One region of the Kocuria tytonicola genome, then DNA from elsewhere that is predicted to be linked to it. Evidence: riboswitches for the same ligand, from Rfam matches in the RefSeq annotation. Region 1 holds a riboswitch; each other region holds the start of a gene.
The links. A riboswitch is a leader RNA that binds a small molecule or an ion and turns the genes downstream of it on or off. The one in region 1 is predicted to bind S-adenosylmethionine.

Region 1 (4,203 bases):
GCGGCTCGCGGACCACGTGCCCGGCGCGGACCAGCCGGTCCACCATGGCAGTGGCGGAGGCCGTGGTGATGTGCAGCGCGCGGGCCAGCTCCGTGGGGCCCATGGGGCGGCGCAGCAGCAGGGCCATGGCCGTGTAGTCGGTGTCCCGCAGCCCCATGGTGCGGCGCACCTGGAAACCGATCTCCTGGTTCAGGGTGATCACCCGCCGCAGCGCACGCGAGTGGGGCCCGGCGTTGACGAGCTCCGCGCCGCTGCTGTCCATGCCGCACCTCGAGTCCACGATGGTTAGATCATCTAGTAAGCATCATGCGGTACACGGGCGAACGCTGTCCAACCCCGTGCACCCAGTCCGGCGTGCCACCTCCGGCGGCGCACCCGCGCATGTCCGGAGGGTGGCCCCACCGGTTTCCACGGCACGTCCGGCACCTGACGGCCGGGGCGCCTGCGCCGTCGCCGCCGCTCAGCCCAGCCGGCGCAGCGCCCTCATCACGGAGCCGCCGTAGCCCCCGCCGAAGCGGATGGCGTGGATCAGCAGCGGCGGCAGCTGGTACCACGGCACACGCTGGTGCCAGCCGTCGGCGAGGGGGTAGGTCTCGTCGTAGGCGGCAAAGCAGTCCCGCCCGAAGCCGCCGAAGAGCTGCATCATGGCGAGGTCGTACTCCCGGTGGCCGTAGAACGCCGAGGGGTCGATGAGCCAGTTCGCGCCCGCGCGGTCCACCACCCGGTTCCCGGCCCAGAGGTCTCCGTGCACCAGGCTCGGGGGCTCGGGCGGCCCCGCGAGCTCGGCGGCCCGCGGAGCGAGGCTCGCCAGCAGGCCCGACGCCGCGGGGTCCAGGTTCCCGGCATCGACCGCCTCGCGCAGCAGCGGCTCGATGCGGCGCCGCAGCAGGAAGTCCGCCCAGTCGTCGGTGGGGGTGAGGTCCACGGGCGCCGATCCAATGCGCTCGGGGAGGTCCGGGGAGAGCCACCCCACGTGCGGCGCGCGGGCCCGGTGGATCAGGGCCAGCCCGGTGCCGAAGCTGCGTTCCGTGGCGGCGTCACGGCCGCCCGAGGCCTCGTCGATCCACTCCAGCACGAGCGCGTCCTCGCTCACGTGGCGCACGCGCGGGACCCGCACCTCCTCGGGGCACACCGCGCGCAGCGCCTCCAGCCCCGCGGCCTCGACCGGCAGGACCCCCTCGGCGGCGTGCGGCATGGTCTTGGCGAACAGAGGACCCGCCGGGGTCTCCAGGCGGAAGGCGTTGGCACTGTCCCCGCCGCTGAGCGGGTGGGCGGCGCGGACGTGAAGATCGCTCACGAGCTCCCGGGGGAGCTGGTCCAGGTGTGACATGACTCCTGTCTAGCACCGCGCTCCGACAGGCGCACGGGCCGGCGGAGGTCTCGGAGAGCCGTCGCGGTGGGGCGCGTCGCAGCGTCCCGCCCCCCGTCAACGGCATGCGTGTGCATGGACAACGGTGCCGCACCGCCGCGTCGTGACCCCCGCCTCACCAGGCACGATGCGCCGCGTTGCTAGCATGTCGTCATCACTGCCCCACGCCATTGCACGACGGCGCCCGCGCACCCGGACGCGTCGGCGCACGTTCGTGACACCCGTTCCGCGCTGACCCGCTGCGAGGACATCATGGCCCCCTTCCTGCACCGTCACCGCCCCGAAACCTTCCTCTACGCCCTGGCCGCCGTTCTCGGTGTCCTGGGCGCGGTGGGCTACGCCGGCTCCTACTTCTCCAGCGACTGGGCCGTGAGGTACCCGGTCCTGCCCTTCTTCCTGGTGCTGCTGGCGGGTTCCCTCACCCTGACCGCCGTGACGCTGTCCCTGGTGCGGCTCTTCCACCAGGACCGCTACCCGGAGGACCCGCTCGATCCGGAGGCCCCCTCGGCCGCACCAGCCGCCGAGGACGCCCCGCGCAGCGGCAGCTCGGCGGCGCATCCGCCCCGCTGAGGCCGAAGGCGCTCCGCCGCCCGGACTTTTGACAGACCAGCGGCCCGTGCTACCGTCGCTCGCACATCAAGGATCATGAGTTCCGGCGCAAAGCTCTGGCTGGCCGGACGGCAACCCTCCTGCTGTAGTGGGGTGCCCCAGATGACGATCCGGCCGTCGCGCAACCGCGTGATCGGCAAGTACGGCGCTCGGATCTCACACCTCCGGCGTCCTACCGCCGGAGGTTTTCTCGTATGCCCGCACCGTTGGCAGCAGCCCGCACCGCCCCCGTCCACCCGGTGGAGCCTCCCACGGGCACGTCCTGGCTCGTGCGCCGGCCCCGCCGCTCCACGCTCGTCTCGTTCGAGGTGTTCCCGCCACGTCCCACCGCGGACCCGAACACCGTGTGGCGCAGCATCGACGCCATGGCCCAGGCCGGCCCGGACTTCTTCTCCGTCACGCACGGCCACTCGGGTGCCCCCGGCGTCACCCGTGAGGCGCTGCGGCACCTGCGCCGCACCACGAACACCCCGGTCATGGCCCACTTCACGTGCGGCGGCACCGATCGCGCGGGCCTGGAGAGCGCCGTGGAGCAGCTGCTGGACGACGGCGTCCGCGACCTCCTCGCCCTGCGCGGGGACCCGCCGCTGGGCGGCGCCGAGTGGGTGACCCCTCCGGGCGGATTGAACCGCGCCTCGGACCTCGTGCGGCTCGTGCGGGACGTGGAGCGGCGTCGTTTCGGGGACGGGTTCCGCCCCGGGACCCGGCCGCTGTCCGTGTCCGTGGCCTGCTACCCCTCACCCGCGCGGGGGCGTGACTTCGAGGCGGACCTCGCGTCCCTGTGGGACAAGCAGGAGGCCGGCGCGGACTACGGGATCACCCAGGTGCTCTACGAGCCCGAGGACTACGCCCGGTTCCTGGAGCGGGCCCGCTCCGAGGGCATCCACATCCCCGTGGTGGCCGGGCTGATGCCCCTCACGGACCCCCGGCGGCTGCGGCGGATGACCGAGATCACCGGCGTCTCCGTGCCGCGGCGCCTCACGGACTTCCTCGCCGCGGACTCCCCCGAGGACATGCGCCACCGCGGCATCGCGGCCACGCTCTCGCTCATCGACGACCTCCTGGACCTGGGCTGCGCCGGGTTCCACCTCTACACGTTCAACCGGCCCGAGGCAGCACTCACCATCCTGGAGCACCTGCGCGTCCGGGACGCCGCCCGGGAGTACCGCGGCCGCAGTCCCGCGGTGTAGCCCGCGGCGTAGCCCCGGCGGCAGCCAACCGGGGACCCGCGCGCCGCGCCCCCAGGCCCCCAGGCCCCCAGGCACTCGGACATTCAGACACCCCACCACCCGTTTCGCGAGCGCACCCGCCCGCGAGCGCGGTTCCGCACACCCTCTTCCACCCCAGACAACCCCTGACACCCCTGACGAAGGAGTTCCCATGACCACCCAGCACACCCCCGCGTTCCCCACCGCCACCGTCCTGGGCTATCCCCGGATCGGCCCGGACCGCGATCTCAAACGGGCCCTGGAGGCCTACTGGAAGGACCCGCGGGAGCACCCCGCGAGCACCGTCCTGGACACCCTCGCGCAGCTGCGGGAGCGCACGACGACGCGGCTCACCCAGCTCGGTCTGACCGACGACGCCGCCGTGCCCGGCGAGGGCTTCGCCGTGGACCACGTGCTGGACACCGCCCTCGCCCTGGGTGCGGTGCCGGCCCGCTTCGCCGCGGACGGCTTCCGTGCCGCCGCCCCGGACACCGCGCGCGGCATCGAGCTGGTGACCACCCTGTCCCGGGGCACGGACCACCTGGAGCCGCTGGAGATGACCAAGTGGTTCGACACGAACTACCACTACTACGTTCCCGAGATCGGGCCGGACACACCCCTCAGCGCGCACCCCGAGAGCCTCGTGTCCCGCTACCGGGACACCCTGCGCCGTACCGGGACCAGGACCCGCCCCGTGCTCGTGGGCCCGGTGACGCTGCTGCTGCTGTCCCGCCCCGAGACCACCGACGACGCCCCGGCCGACCCGCTGGCCCGGCTCGACGACGTGGTGGGCCACTACCTCACGATCCTCTCGGAGCTCGCGGCTGCTGGCGTGCAGTGGGTGCAGCTGGACGAGCCCGCGCTCGCCGCGGACGGCTGGGCCGTGGACCGCGCGGAGATCGTCACGGCCCTTGAAGCCGCCTACGCCCGGCTCACCCACCCCGTGCACCGGCCCGCGGTGCTCGTGACCGTGGGCTACGGGGAGGCCGGGGAGGACGCGCTGCTCGCCCTCGCCCG
Region 2 (4,203 bases), on a different contig from region 1:
CGACGACGCGCCCGCCGTCCATCACGGCCACTCGGTCCGCGACGGCGCGCACCACGTCCATCTCGTGGGTGATGAGCACGATGGTGATCCCCAGTTCACGGTTGACCCGGCGCAGCAGGCCCAGCACCTCCTGGGTGGTCTCCGGGTCCAGGGCGGAGGTGGACTCGTCCGCGAGCAGCAGCTCGGGGCTCGTGGCGAGCGCCCGGGCGACGCCCACGCGCTGCTTCTGCCCGCCCGAGAGCTGCTCGGGGTAGTTCCCGGCGCGCTCGGTGAGGCCCACGAACTCCAGCAGCTCCGCCACGCGGGCCTTCCGGTTCTCCGCGCTCCACCCGGCACGCTTGAGCGGGTACTCCACGTTGCCCGCCACCGTGCGCGAGGTGAACAGGTTGAACTGCTGGAAGATCATGCCGATGTCCCGGCGGACGGGTGCCAGCTGGGTCTCCGACCGGCCGTCCACGCGCCGCCCGGCAACCTCGAGGAAACCGGAGGTCACGGGCTCGAGGCCGTTGATGAGGCGCACGAGCGTGGACTTGCCGGCCCCGGAGTAGCCGATGACCGCGAAGATCTCGCCCCTGCGGATGTCCAGGTCCACGGACTCGACGGCGGTGACCGTGCGCCTGCGGCGTCGGTTCCCCGTCTCGAAGACCTTGCTGACGTCCCGGAAGCTGACCAGGGTGCTCGCCGTGTCGGCTGGGCTCACTTGCTCTGCTCCTTGAGGTCCTGCGAGTACCGCGCGAGCAGGTCCTTGAGCTCCTGCTGGTCCACCTTGGTGGGAACGGCGGTGCCCTTGGTCTCCTTCTTCTCGGCCTCCTGGACCGTGGAGTCGTAGTAGAAGCTCGCCACCTTCTTCAGCGTCTCGTTGTCCGCGTTCGCCTGGGTCGCGGCGAAGAGGTTGTCGTAGACCTTGGCGCTGTCGGCGGTGGGGTCGTCCTGCGCGAGCGCGTTCTTCGGGTCGAGGTTCGCGCGGTCCAGGAAGTCGTTGTTGACCACGGAACCGGCCACCGAGTCCATGGACAGCACGGTCTGCTCGGCGGAGACCGGGCGGACCTTGACCTTGGACTTCTCGGCGTCGAGGTCCTGCTCCGTGGGCGCGATCGTGTCCTTGGTGAAGGACACCAGCCCCTGCTGCTTCAGCAGGTTCAGGGAGCGCGAGAGGTTGATGGAGTCGTTGGGCACGGCGATCTCGTCACCCTGCTTGAGGTCCCCCACGGACTTCGCGGTCTTGGAGTACAGCCCCAGCGGGAAGATCGACGTGGAGCCCACGGGCGTGATGGTGTCCCCGGAGCTGTTGTTGTAGTCCGCGAGGTACGCGATGTGCTGGAACCAGTTCATGTCGATGTCCCCGCTCTTCAGTGCGGGGTTCGGCTGGCTGTAGTCGCTGAAGTCCACGTACTCGACCGTGACGTCGTGCTGCGCCGCCACGTCCTTGAGCGCATCCTGCACGGGGGTCGAGCCCACGATGCCGATGGTGATCTTGCCGTCCGCGGCCGGGTCCGTGTTCTCGGAGCCGCCACCGCACGCGGTGAGGGTCAGGCCCAGGGTGGTGGCCAGTACTACGGGGAGCAGTCGTTTGGTTCGCACGATCATGCCTTTCCAGGGTCGGGGTCCGGTCGCGCGGAGCGAAGGGTCCCGCCTGGATGAGGGCAATGATCAGACACGTGCCATTCGAAGAGAAACCGCACTTGCCGTGATCTTTTCGAACCGCGGCCGGATGGTCATCTGGGGCACCCCGCTACGGGAGAGGGTTGCCGTCCGGCCAGCCAGAGCTACGCGCCGGATCTCGTCATCCGCCCACGAGCCTAGCACGGGACTGCGGCACCACCGGCACCGCCCGTGCCTCAGCGGCCGCGGGAGATTCGCTCGCCCGCGTGGGCCCGGGCCCACCGCTCAGCCTCGAGGACATCCTCCAGCGTGGGCTCCCGCACCCCGTCGTGGTCTCCCACCACGCGCTCCACGAGGTCCACGATCCCCGTGAAGCCCAGCTCCCCGCGGTGGAACGCGTGCACGGCCTCCTCGTTCGCCGCGTTGAACACCGCGGGCCAGGTCCCGCCCAGAGACCCCGCGCGCTTCATGAGCTCCACCGCGGGAAAGGCCTCGGCGTCCAGGGGCTCGAACGTCCACTGCGCGGCGGTGCTCCAGTCGCACGGCACCGCCGCGCCGGTCACGCGGTGGGGCCAGCCGACGCCGAGCGCCAGGGGAAGCCGCATGTCCGGCGGGGAGGCCTGCGCGATCGTGGAGCCGTCCACGAACTGCACCATGGAGTGCACCACGGACTGCGGGTGCACGGTCACGTCGATGCGCTCCAGGTCCACGTCGAAGAGCAGGGACGCCTCCAGGACCTCGAGCGCCTTGTTGACCATCGTGGCGGAGTTGGTGGTCACCATGACTCCCATGTCCCATGTGGGGTGCTTGAGGGCCTGCGCGGGGGTGACGTCCGCGAGCTGCGCGCGGTTCATCCCGCGGAACGGGCCGCCGGACGCGGTCAGCACCAGACGTGCCACCTCCCCCGCCGTGCCGGAGCGCAGGGTCTGGGCAATGGCCGAGTGCTCGGAGTCCACCGGGATCAGCGCGTCGGCGAGGCCCGTGGCCTCGGCCGCGCGTTTCACGAGCGGCCCCCCGGCGATCAGCGACTCCTTGTTGGCCAGCGCCACGCGGTGCCCCGCCGTGAGAGCCGCGAGCGTGGGAGCCAGACCGATGCTGCCGGTGATCCCGTTGAGCACCACGTCCGTCCCGTTCCACTCGGCGATCCGCGTGGCCGCCTCGGGACCGTGGAACACCTCGGGAAGCGCCGCCGACGACGCCGCCCGCGTCCGTGCCGCGAGCAGCTCACGCAGCCGGGCGGCGTCGTCCGCCGTGCCACTCGTGCCCACGGCCGCCACCGCGAAGTCCACGGCCTGGCGCGCGAGCAGCTCCAGGTTGCCGGCACCGGCCGCGAGGGCGAGCACCCGGAAGGGCGGGTGCTCCGCGTCCGTGACGGGCCGGGCGAGCCGTGCCGCCGAGGCGACGACGTCCAGCGCCTGCGTGCCGATGGAGCCGGTGGAGCCCAGGATCACCAGACTGCGGGGGGCGTCCCGGGTGGCGCGGTCGAGGTCCGGGGTCATGGCGGGTGCGCTGTTCATGGGACCAGTATGGCCCGGACGCGGTGTGGGCCCGGCTCCGCAGATGCGACAAGGGCGCCACCTCGGAGGTGACGCCCTTGCGCGAAGGCCCCTCAGGGCCTGTGGGTCGTTCAGCGACGACGCCCGGTCACGAAGCCGTAGACCAGCAGCACGATGAGTGCGCCGACCACGGACGTGATGATGGTGCCGATGCTGATCTTGTCGATCCCGGCGTGCAGGCCCGGAATGAAGCTGCCCAGCCAGCCGCCGAGGAACGCGCCCACGACGCCCAGGATGATGGTCACGATGATCCCGCCACCCTGCTTGCCCGGCAGGATCAGCTTGGCGAGGGCGCCAGCGATCAGACCGAGGATGATCCAGCTAATAATGCCCATTTCTCCACCTCAAGTTGTCGTTGCTCGCGCATGCGGTTGCCCACATGACGGGGCGAGCCTCGCTCTGGTCAGCGAACTGCCGTTCAGTGTACTACCAGATAGCAGGACTATAGGCCTTACCGTCGGGTAGGAGATGTGGCTCACAGAAACCGCCCTCCCCCGCGATCAGTGGGCCACGGGCTTCTCCGCGCCCACACCCGTGAGCGAGCGCACCTCCATCTCGGACTGCTTGTACGGATCCTCCTTGCGGCGCTCCGTGACGGAGCCCAGGAAGCCCAGCAGGAACGAGGCCGGGATGGAGATGATGCCCGGGTTGGACAGCGGGTAGACGGCGAAGTCCGCGGTGGGGATCATGGACGTCTCCGCACCGGACATGACCGGGGAGAAGACGATCAGCACCACGGAGAGGATCAGCCCGCCGTACATGGACCACACGGCCCCTCGCGTGGTGAACCGCTTCCAGTACAGGGAGTAGAGGATGGTGGGCAGGTTGGCGGAGGCGGCCACCGCAAAGGCGAGGGCCACGAGGAACGCCACGTTCTGCCCCTGCGCGCCGATGCCACCCGCGATCGAGATCAGACCGATGACCACCACCGTGGTCTTGGCCACGCGCAGCTCCCGGCGGGGATCCGAGTTCCCCTTCTTGATCACCGACGTGTAGATGTCGTGCGCGAAGGAGGCCGACGCCGTGATGGCCAGTCCCGCGACCA
Region 3 (4,203 bases), on a different contig from region 1:
GAGGTGATGGTGTGCACCTCGTGCTCACCGGGCAGCGCTTCGGCGAGCTCCGCGGACTCCTCGGGCGGGAACAGCCGGTCCGAGTCCACGGCGGCCACGAGCCACTCGCAGCGGGTGCGCGCAAGGGCCTGCCGGAGGCTGCCGCGGCCGCGGGCGACGTCGTGGGACATCAACGTCTCGTTGACGCTGAGGTACGCGTTCGCGTCGAAGCGCGCCGCGAGCTTCTCCGCCTGGTGGTCCAGGTAGCCCTCCACCCGGTAGCGACCCCGGCTGCCGGGGTACGTGCCCGCGGGGTCCTCGCGCGGCTGGGGCTCCCGCCCGAAGCGCGCGGCGAGCTCGTGGGCGCTGCGGTAGGTGATGTGCGCGATCCGCCGTGCCAGGCCGAGGCCCTCCACGGGGTGCGGGCCCGCGTAGTAGTCGCCGTGGTGGAACCGGGGGTCCTGGCGGATGGCGAGTGCCTGGGTGCGGCCCCACGCGAGCTGCTCCGCGCTGACCCGGGCGTTCGCGGCGATCACCGCGCACGCGGCCACCCGCTCGGGGTGGCACACGGCCCACTCCAGCGCGCGGGCCCCGCCCATGGAGCCGCCCACCACGAGCCGCCACTGCGGGATCCCCAGCAGGTCCGCGAGCCGCGCCTCCGCGGCCACGGTGTCGCGCACGGTGATGCGCGGGAAGCGCGAGCCCCACGGGGCGCCGTCCGGGGCCAGGCTCGCCGGGCCGGTGCTGCCGTGGCAGCCGCCCAGGATGTTCGCGCACACCACGAACCAGCGGTTGGTGTCGATCGCGGCCCCCGGTCCCACGAGCCCGTCCCACCAGCCGTCGGTCCCCGCGGCCACGCGGCGGTCCAGGGTGTCGAAGGGTGCGGTGTCCCCGTACCCAACACTGGTGCCGCGCGCCACGTGCGAATCGCCCGTGAGCGCGTGCTCGACCAGCACTGCGTTGGAGCCGTCCGGGGCCAGCTCGCCCCACGTCTCGTACGCCAGGCACACGTCCGGCAGGCGCACCCCGGACTCCAGCTCCAGCTCCCCGAGGTCCGCGCGGCGCACCACGCCGTCCCGGCGCACGGTGGGCGCGGTCTGCACCGCGCTCACGCCGCACGCTCCGCGTCCGTGCCACCACGCGCCCTCGACGACGCCGCTGGGCCACCTCCGCGACCCGCGCCCACCGCCGTGTCGGCAACCACGGCGTCATCGCCACCCTGTGCCGACTGTGCCGACCGCGAGCGCGCCGGCTCCTGCGCGTCCCCCGCGGTCGGGGCGCCTGCCACCGCCGCGAAACCGGCCTCCAGGTCCGCGAGGATGTCCTCGATGCCCTCGGTGCCCACAGAAAGCCGCACGAAACCGGGTTCCACACCCGCCGCGAGCTGCTCCTCGGCCGAGAGCTGCGCGTGCGTCGTCGACGCCGGGTGGATCACCAGCGAGCGCACGTCCCCGATGTTCGCCACATGGGAGTGCAGGCCGAGTGCGTCCACGAAGGCGATCCCCGCGTCCCTGCCGCCGTCCAGGACGAAGCCGAGGACGGAACCGGCTCCTCGGGGGGCGTACTTCCGGGCGCGCTCGTGCCACGGCGAGGAGGGCAGGCCCGCGTAGGAGACGGAGCGCACCTCGGGGCGGGCCTCGAGCCACTCGGCCACCCGCTGGACGTTGGCCACGTGGCGCTCCACGCGCAGGGAGAGCGTCTCGATCCCCTGCTCGATGAGGAACGCGTTGAACGGTGAGATGGCCGAGCCCAGATCACGCAGCAGCTGCACGCGCGCCTTGAGCACGTAGGAGAGGTTCGCGCCGAACGCGCCGCCCTCCCCCAGGTCCCGCGCGTACACCAGGCCGTTGTAGGTGGGGTCCGGCTCGTTGAAGCCGGGGAAGCGCTCGGGGTCCGCACCGTAGTCGAAGCGCCCGGCGTCCACGATGAACCCGCCGATCGCCGTGCCGTGCCCGCCCAGGAACTTGGTGCCCGAGTGCAGCACGATGTCCGCGCCCCACTCGATGGGCCGCACCAGGTACGGGGTGGCCACGGTGTTGTCCACGATCAGCGGCACACCGGCCCGGTGGGCGATCTCGGCGACCGTCTCCACGTCCAGGACATCGTTGCGGGGGTTGGGGATCATCTCCCCGAAGAACGCCACGGTGCTGGGCCGCACGGCGTCCCGCCACTGCTGCGGGTCATCCGGGTCCGCCACGAAGGTGGTCTCCACCCCCAGCCGCGCGAGCGTGTGCTTGAGCAGGTTGTAGGACCCGCCGTAGAGGGAGGGGCTGGCCACCACGTGACTGCCCGCGCCGCCCAGGTTGAGCACCGCCAGCGTCGCGGCGGCCTGCCCGGACGCGACCATCAGTGCGCCCACGCCGCCCTCGAGGGAGGCGATGCGGTTCTCCACCACCTCCGTGGTGGGGTTGGTCAGGCGGGAGTACAGGGGTCCCATCTCCTGCAGGGCGAACCGGGCGGCGGCCGTGTCCGCGTCCGGGAACACGAAGGACGAGGTCTGGTAGATGGGCAGCGACCGGGCTCCGGTCACGGGGTCCGGGTTCTGACCGGCGTGGATCTGCCGGGTCTCGAAGGACCAGCCCTCGGGGTTGTCGGGGGTGGGTGCAGTGCTCATGGCCGTGCTCCTGTGCAGGATCAGGGGCCTGGCGACCGTCCGCACGGCGCCCGCACGAACGGGCAACCGAGGGCCCGCGCTTGCCGCAGACGTCGGACGACGTCCCGGCCAGGTCTTCACCCAGGGCACCCCGCCGCGGTAGGGAGGGTTGCCGGTCAGCAAGCTGGGGCTTGGCGCTGACTCTCGTGACCTAGGCTTCCATTGTGGGAACCACCCCGGGCACCCGTCAAGCGAGCGTTCCGTCCGGGTGGTCCCGTGTGTTGCACCGCCCGATTTGGACGGCCGTATGACGGGTGTCACGATGACTGCATGAAGCTGGACCACGTTTCCTTCGCAGCACAGCCGGACGGGCTGGAGGCCACCACCGAGCGGATCGCGGACCGCCTGGGGATCGAGCCGGTCAAGGGCGGGGTCCATCCCCGCTTCGGCACCCGGAACATGATCCTGCCGCTCACCGACCACCAGTACGTGGAGGTCGTGACCGTCCTGGAGCACCCCGCTGCGGAGAAGGCGCCGTTCGGCCAGGCCGTCCGCGCCCGTTCCGAGGCCGGCGGTGGCTGGCTCGGCTGGGTCGTGGAGGTCCCGGACCTCGCGCCCTTCGAGGACAAGCTCGGGCGCCCCGCCGCCCCGGGTTCCCGGCTCTTCCCGGACGGGCGCCAGCTGGAGTGGCACCAGATCGGCGTCAAGGGCCTGATCGCGGACCCCCAGCTGCCGTTCATGATCCACTTCGACTCCGCGGACGCGATGCACCCCTCCCAGGCCCGTCTCACGGACGTGCGCCTCACCGGCATGGAGATCGCGGGCTCTCCCGAGCGGGTCACGGACTGGCTGGGCGGTCCCGTGGAGGACGTCCTGCGCTCGCTGGACGTCACCTGGAGCGCCCCCAACGGCACCCCCGGCCTGATGGCGGTCTCCTTCGACACTCCGGACGGCACCGTCACCATCTGAGCCCCGGCATCCTGGCGGTGCCACGGTGTCATCCCGCCAGCAGCTGGGGTGCGAGGAAACCGGCCGCGTCCAGCAGGAAGTGGGCCAGCAGCAGCGGCATCACGCGGCCGTACCGGCGGTAGCACCACACGAAGACGAGCCCCATCACGAGGTTCCCCACGGCCGGCCCCACCCCCTGGTACAGGTGGTAGCTCGCCCGCAGCACCGAGGACACCACCGCCACGGTCCACCAGGAGCGGCCCAGCCCGCGCATGCGGTCCGCGAGGAACGCCACCACGATGACTTCCTCCACCAGAGCGTGCCGTGCGGCTGTGAGCGCGAGCAGTGCCACTGCCCACCAGGTGGTGTCCAGCGTGGACGTGGTGATCTGCGCGGTGATCCCGAGCGCACGGCCCACCCGGTAGAGCACGAGCGTGCCGCCGCCCATGGCGAGGAACAGCCCGAGGCCCCAGGCGGCGTCGTGCGCCGGGCGCTTGCCGTCCGCACCCATGCCGCGCAGGGCGGCCGGAATGCGGGATGCGGTGCCCGCCAGGAGGTAGACCGCGAGCGCCACGGGCACGAGGGCGAGGCAAATGCCCGCGAGGCGGCGCAGCGCGTCGACCACCGGTACCCGGCTGAGGGGCTGGTTCAGGGTGGTGGAGCTCTCCGCAATCGAGGACCGC
Region 4 (4,203 bases), on a different contig from region 1:
GGCGCCCACCACGGCCACGACGGCCCCGTTCGGCTGCGCACCGTGCCCCCGGCGGACCCGAGCGGCGTCGCCCTGCTGGAGGCGGCCGAACAGGCAGGCATCCCCCGCGCGGACTTCAACACCGGCAAGACCGTGACGCAGGGCGCGAGCTTCTTCCAGATCAGCGCCCGCGAGGACGGCACGCGGTCCTCCTCCTCCGTGAGCTACCTGCACCCCGCCCAGGACCGTGAGAACCTCACGATTCTCACGGGCACCCAGGTCAAGCGGGTGCTCTTCGACGAGGACCGCCGCGCCACCGGCGTGGAGGTCACGGACAACGCGTTCGGCAAGGCGCACGTGATCTCCGCCCGCCGCGAGGTGGTCGTCTCCGCCGGTGCGATCGACACCCCCAAGCTGCTCATGCTCTCCGGCATCGGCCCCGCCGAGCACCTCTCCGAGGTGGGCGTGGACGTGCTCGTGGACTCCCCGGGCGTCGGCTCGCACCTGCAGGACCACCCGGAGGCGGTGATCCAGTGGGAGGCGAAGCAGCCCATGGTGGAGGACTCCACCCAGTGGTGGGAGATCGGCGTGTTCGACCAGGTGGACGAGGGCCTGGACCGCCCGGACCTGATGATGCACTACGGCAGCGTGAACTTCGACATGCACACCTACCGCCAGGGCTATCCCACGGCGGACAACGCGTTCTGCCTGACCCCGAACGTGACCCACGCCCGCTCGCGCGGCACCGTGCGGCTGCGCACGCGTGACTTCCGGGACAAGCCCCGTGTGGATCCCCGCTACTTCACGGATCCCGAGGGCTACGACATGCGCATCATGACGGCGGGCATCCGCCGCGCGCGGGAGATCGTGGCGCAGCAGGGCATGTCCGAGTGGGCCGGCAGGGAGCTGTTCCCCGGGGAGGACGTGCAGAGCGACGAGGAGATCGCGGACTACATCCGCCGCACCCACAACACCGTGTACCACCCGGCGGGCTCGTGCCGCATGGGTCCGGTGGAGGACGCGGACTCGCCCCTGGACCCCCAGCTGCGGGTCAAGGGGGTGAGGGGGCTGCGCGTCGCGGACGCCTCCGTGATGCCGGAGCTAGTGACCGTGAACCCCAACATCACCGTCTACATGATCGGTGAGCGGGCCGCGGAGCTGATCGCGGCGGACCACGGGGCCGGGCAGCAGTAGCCCTCGACCCGGCCAACGACGACGCCCGGCGCCGTGAGGTGCCGGGCGTCGTCGTGCTCCGGACCGGTCTGCCCCGGTGCCGGGGAGCGCCGAGGCGCTCAGGCGGAGAGCGGCTCCAGCTTGTAGAAGGACATCCCGCCGGTGACGCCGGAGGCCCCGGGGACCAGGAGCCTGCGGTACTTGGCGCACCACTGGCCCCTTCCGCGGGTGTGCTGCGCGGCCGCGGCAACCGCACGGACGTCGTCCGTGGCGTACTGGTGCTGCTGGCCGTCGGGCTCCGTGAGCGACACGAGGTGGTGCGCGGTGTCCGCGTGGACGGTGACGTCCACCCACTGCTCGCGGGAGTCGGGGCTCGTCCGCTGGGTGGACGGGGGTCGCTGTGCTGTGCTGTTCATCTTCCGGGGCCTCTGGTTGTTTCTGGTCGCTTGCCGGAGTCACACGTGTGAATCGGCCACTTCGTCATCCAAACCACCCCTGAACCGAGGGTTGGCGTGCGCCGAGTTGGAGCTCGGGTGAGCGCGCGGGCCAGTGGCCCGTGCGCAGGCGCATCTCGTGAAGGTGGTTCGAGCCTAGTCAGCGCTGCCCGGTGCGAGCCAGGGAGCGGCCGGGAATGTCATCAAAACTTAACCAACGGAGCCTCGTGGCCCGGGCCGTCCGGTCAGCGGGCGCCCAGCCCCGTCCGCCGTGCCCCGTTCGTGCGGGAGTTCACGCGGGCCGCTCGCCCGTAGTGCTCCACGAGCTGGTCGCACACGGCGTCCCACGTGCGGGTCTGCACCGTCCGGTGGGCCGTGCGCGCGAACGCGAGACGCTTGGCGTCGTCGCCCACGAGGTCCCGCACCCGATCCCGCAGGGCCTCGGTGTCCCCGGGGCGGTAGAGCCAGCCGTTGCGGGAGGAGTCCACGAGGTCCAGCGGGCCGCCGCGGCCCACGGCGACCACGGGGACCGCGCAGGCCATGGCCTCCTGGATGGTCTGGCAGAACGTCTCGTGCTCGCCGGGGTGGACGAACACGTCCAGGGAGGCCATGACCGTGGCCAGCTCGGTGCCGGAGAGGAACCCCTCGAAGTGGGCGTGGGGGAGCAGCGCACGCAGCGACTCCTTCTGGGGGCCGGAGCCCACCACCACGAGCTGGGTGTCCGGCAGGGAGTCCAGGACCACGAGGTCCGCCACCTGCTTCTCCGGAGCGAGCCGCCCCACGTACCCGACGATCCGCCGGCCGCCGCCCACCCGATCGCGCCACGCGTCGTCGCGCCGGTCCGGGCTGAAGCGGACGGTGTCCACGCCGCGGCGCCACGTGTGGACCCGCTGCACCCCGTGCTCGTGCAGGGAGGCGATGGACGCCGTGGAGGGGGCCAGGGTGAGGGTGGCGCTGTTGTGCATGGTGCGCACGTGGGACCACATGCTCTTCTCCAGGAGCGCGGCGCCGTAGCGCGCGGCGTAGCCGGGGACGTCCGTCTGGTAGACGGCCACGCACGGCAGACCCAGGCCCTTGGCGGCCTGGATGGCCTGCCAGCCCAGGATGAAGGGGGAGGCCACGTGGACCACGTCCGGCGCGAAGCGCGCCAGGATGCGCTGCATCCGGTTCACGGTGCAGCTTGCGACGCGCACCTCCGGGTACCCGGCGAGCGGGAGGGAGGGAATACGCTCCACACGCACGCCGTCCACGTGGTCCACGGAGCCCAGGAAGAGGGTCTTCTCGTAGGAAGGAGCGATCACCATGGCCTCGTGGCCGTGGTCGCGCAGGTGTTCCAGGACGCGGATCACGGAGTGGGTGACGCCGTTGACGTGGGGGAGGAACTGTTCTGCCACCAGTGCGATTCTCACGCCTCCACCCTGGCGTCCGTGCCCCACCGCGGCGTCACGCACCGGTGTCCTGCGGGTGAAGTCCGGACGAACAGCGCTGCGGGCCGCGGCCGCCCGGACGTGGAAAGATGAGCGTGATGAAACTTCCCTCAGTGCCCGGTGCGATCACGGGCGTACGCGACCGATGGCGAGCGCGCGGCTCCTCCGCCGCGGACGGTTCCGCCCCAGACGACCGGCGGGAACCCGGACGGCTCCCCCCGGGCGGCGCACCAGGCTCCAGTACGGGGGATTTCGGCAGGGGGGACGACGGCGCACGGGGCGCCGGGGCGCGACGCTCCGTCACGCAGCCCGCCACCGCGACGTCTCCCGCCGCGAAGCCCCCCGCGGTGCAGCGCGACGACGCGGGGCTGCCCATGCCCCTGGCCCTGCAGGGCGTCGTCGAGATGCTCGCGGTGGGTCTGGTGGGCCTGCTGCTCGGCGCTCTGCTGCTGGGCGCGGTCTGGGTGGCCGGGGGCTTCGCGACGCTCGGCGCCGGCGGCAGCCTCCGGCTGGCCGGGCTCGGCTGGCTGCTTGCGCACGGCACGCCCCTGGACGTGCGGGCCGCCGAGGGGTTGCCCCTGGACGGCGGTGGCACCGTCACCCTGGTGCCGCTCGGTCTCACGCTGATCCCGTTTGCGCTCGCCGTGGTCGCCGGGCGGCGGATCGCGCGGGCCTGCTGGCGCGGGCAGTTCCTCGTGCCGTTCTGCGCGGGCATGGTGGCGTACGCGCTCCTCGCCGCGGTGGTGGCACTGGTCTCCCGCACGGACCAGGTGTCCGTGGACCTGCTCTCCGCGGCACTGTGCTCCCTGCTGCCCGTGGGCCTGGGGGCACTCGTGGGCGGCTGGAGCGTCTCGCGCTCGCTGGCAGCGGTCCTCGGGACGGATGCCGCCTCCTGGCTGCAGCGCACGAGCCAGTACTCGCGCTGGGCGGGCTCCTACGTGTGGGCCGTGATCCGCGCGGGATCCCTCGCGGCCGCCGCGGCCGTGGCGGGAGGTGCGCTGCTGCTCGTCGTGGCGCTCGCGGGGAACTGGGGCGGCATCGTGACCGTGTACCAGGATCTCGGCACGGGGACCGCGGGGGACACTGCGCTCACCGCCCTGCAGTTCGGCTTCCTCCCCAACATGGTGCTCTGGGCCCTCGCGTGGGCCTCCGGCGCCGGCTTCGCGGTGGGGTCCGGGACCCTCACGTCG

Region 2: it holds a riboswitch for S-adenosylmethionine, as region 1 does, so the genes downstream of both, EAE32_RS09510 (MetQ/NlpA family ABC transporter substrate-binding protein) here and EAE32_RS09915 (methylenetetrahydrofolate reductase) in region 1, are expected to answer to the same signal.
Region 3: it holds a riboswitch for S-adenosylmethionine, as region 1 does, so the genes downstream of both, EAE32_RS09240 (bifunctional o-acetylhomoserine/o-acetylserine sulfhydrylase) here and EAE32_RS09915 (methylenetetrahydrofolate reductase) in region 1, are expected to answer to the same signal.
Region 4: it holds a riboswitch for S-adenosylmethionine, as region 1 does, so the genes downstream of both, EAE32_RS08555 (hypothetical protein) here and EAE32_RS09915 (methylenetetrahydrofolate reductase) in region 1, are expected to answer to the same signal.

What each region holds. Positions count from the first base shown of each region.
Region 1 is NZ_RDEX01000003.1:12,236-16,438, reverse strand. Features, by position in the region: gene EAE32_RS09930 (MarR family winged helix-turn-helix transcriptional regulator) at 1-262, opposite strand, end outside; gene EAE32_RS09925 (fructosamine kinase family protein) at 461-1,330, opposite strand; gene EAE32_RS09920 (hypothetical protein) at 1,622-1,939, shown strand; SAM riboswitch class IV at 2,011-2,127, shown strand; gene EAE32_RS09915 (methylenetetrahydrofolate reductase) at 2,173-3,168, shown strand; gene metE (5-methyltetrahydropteroyltriglutamate--homocysteine S-methyltransferase) at 3,359-4,203, shown strand, end outside.
Region 2 is NZ_RDEX01000002.1:285,937-290,139, reverse strand. Features, by position in the region: gene EAE32_RS09515 (methionine ABC transporter ATP-binding protein) at 1-700, opposite strand, end outside; gene EAE32_RS09510 (MetQ/NlpA family ABC transporter substrate-binding protein) at 697-1,587, opposite strand; SAM riboswitch class IV at 1,674-1,788, opposite strand; gene dxr (1-deoxy-D-xylulose-5-phosphate reductoisomerase) at 1,839-3,101, opposite strand; gene EAE32_RS09500 (GlsB/YeaQ/YmgE family stress response membrane protein) at 3,230-3,493, opposite strand; gene EAE32_RS09495 (solute symporter family protein) at 3,659-4,203, opposite strand, start outside.
Region 3 is NZ_RDEX01000002.1:228,602-232,804, reverse strand. Features, by position in the region: gene metX (homoserine O-acetyltransferase MetX) at 1-1,091, opposite strand, end outside; gene EAE32_RS09240 (bifunctional o-acetylhomoserine/o-acetylserine sulfhydrylase) at 1,088-2,593, opposite strand; SAM riboswitch class IV at 2,665-2,784, opposite strand; gene EAE32_RS09235 (VOC family protein) at 2,903-3,541, shown strand; gene EAE32_RS09230 (CPBP family intramembrane glutamic endopeptidase) at 3,570-4,203, opposite strand, start outside.
Region 4 is NZ_RDEX01000002.1:63,849-68,051, forward strand. Features, by position in the region: gene EAE32_RS08550 (GMC family oxidoreductase) at 1-1,173, shown strand, start outside; gene EAE32_RS08555 (hypothetical protein) at 1,272-1,568, opposite strand; SAM riboswitch class IV at 1,590-1,731, opposite strand; gene EAE32_RS08560 (glycosyltransferase family 4 protein) at 1,832-2,995, opposite strand; gene EAE32_RS08565 (cell division protein PerM) at 3,112-4,203, shown strand, end outside.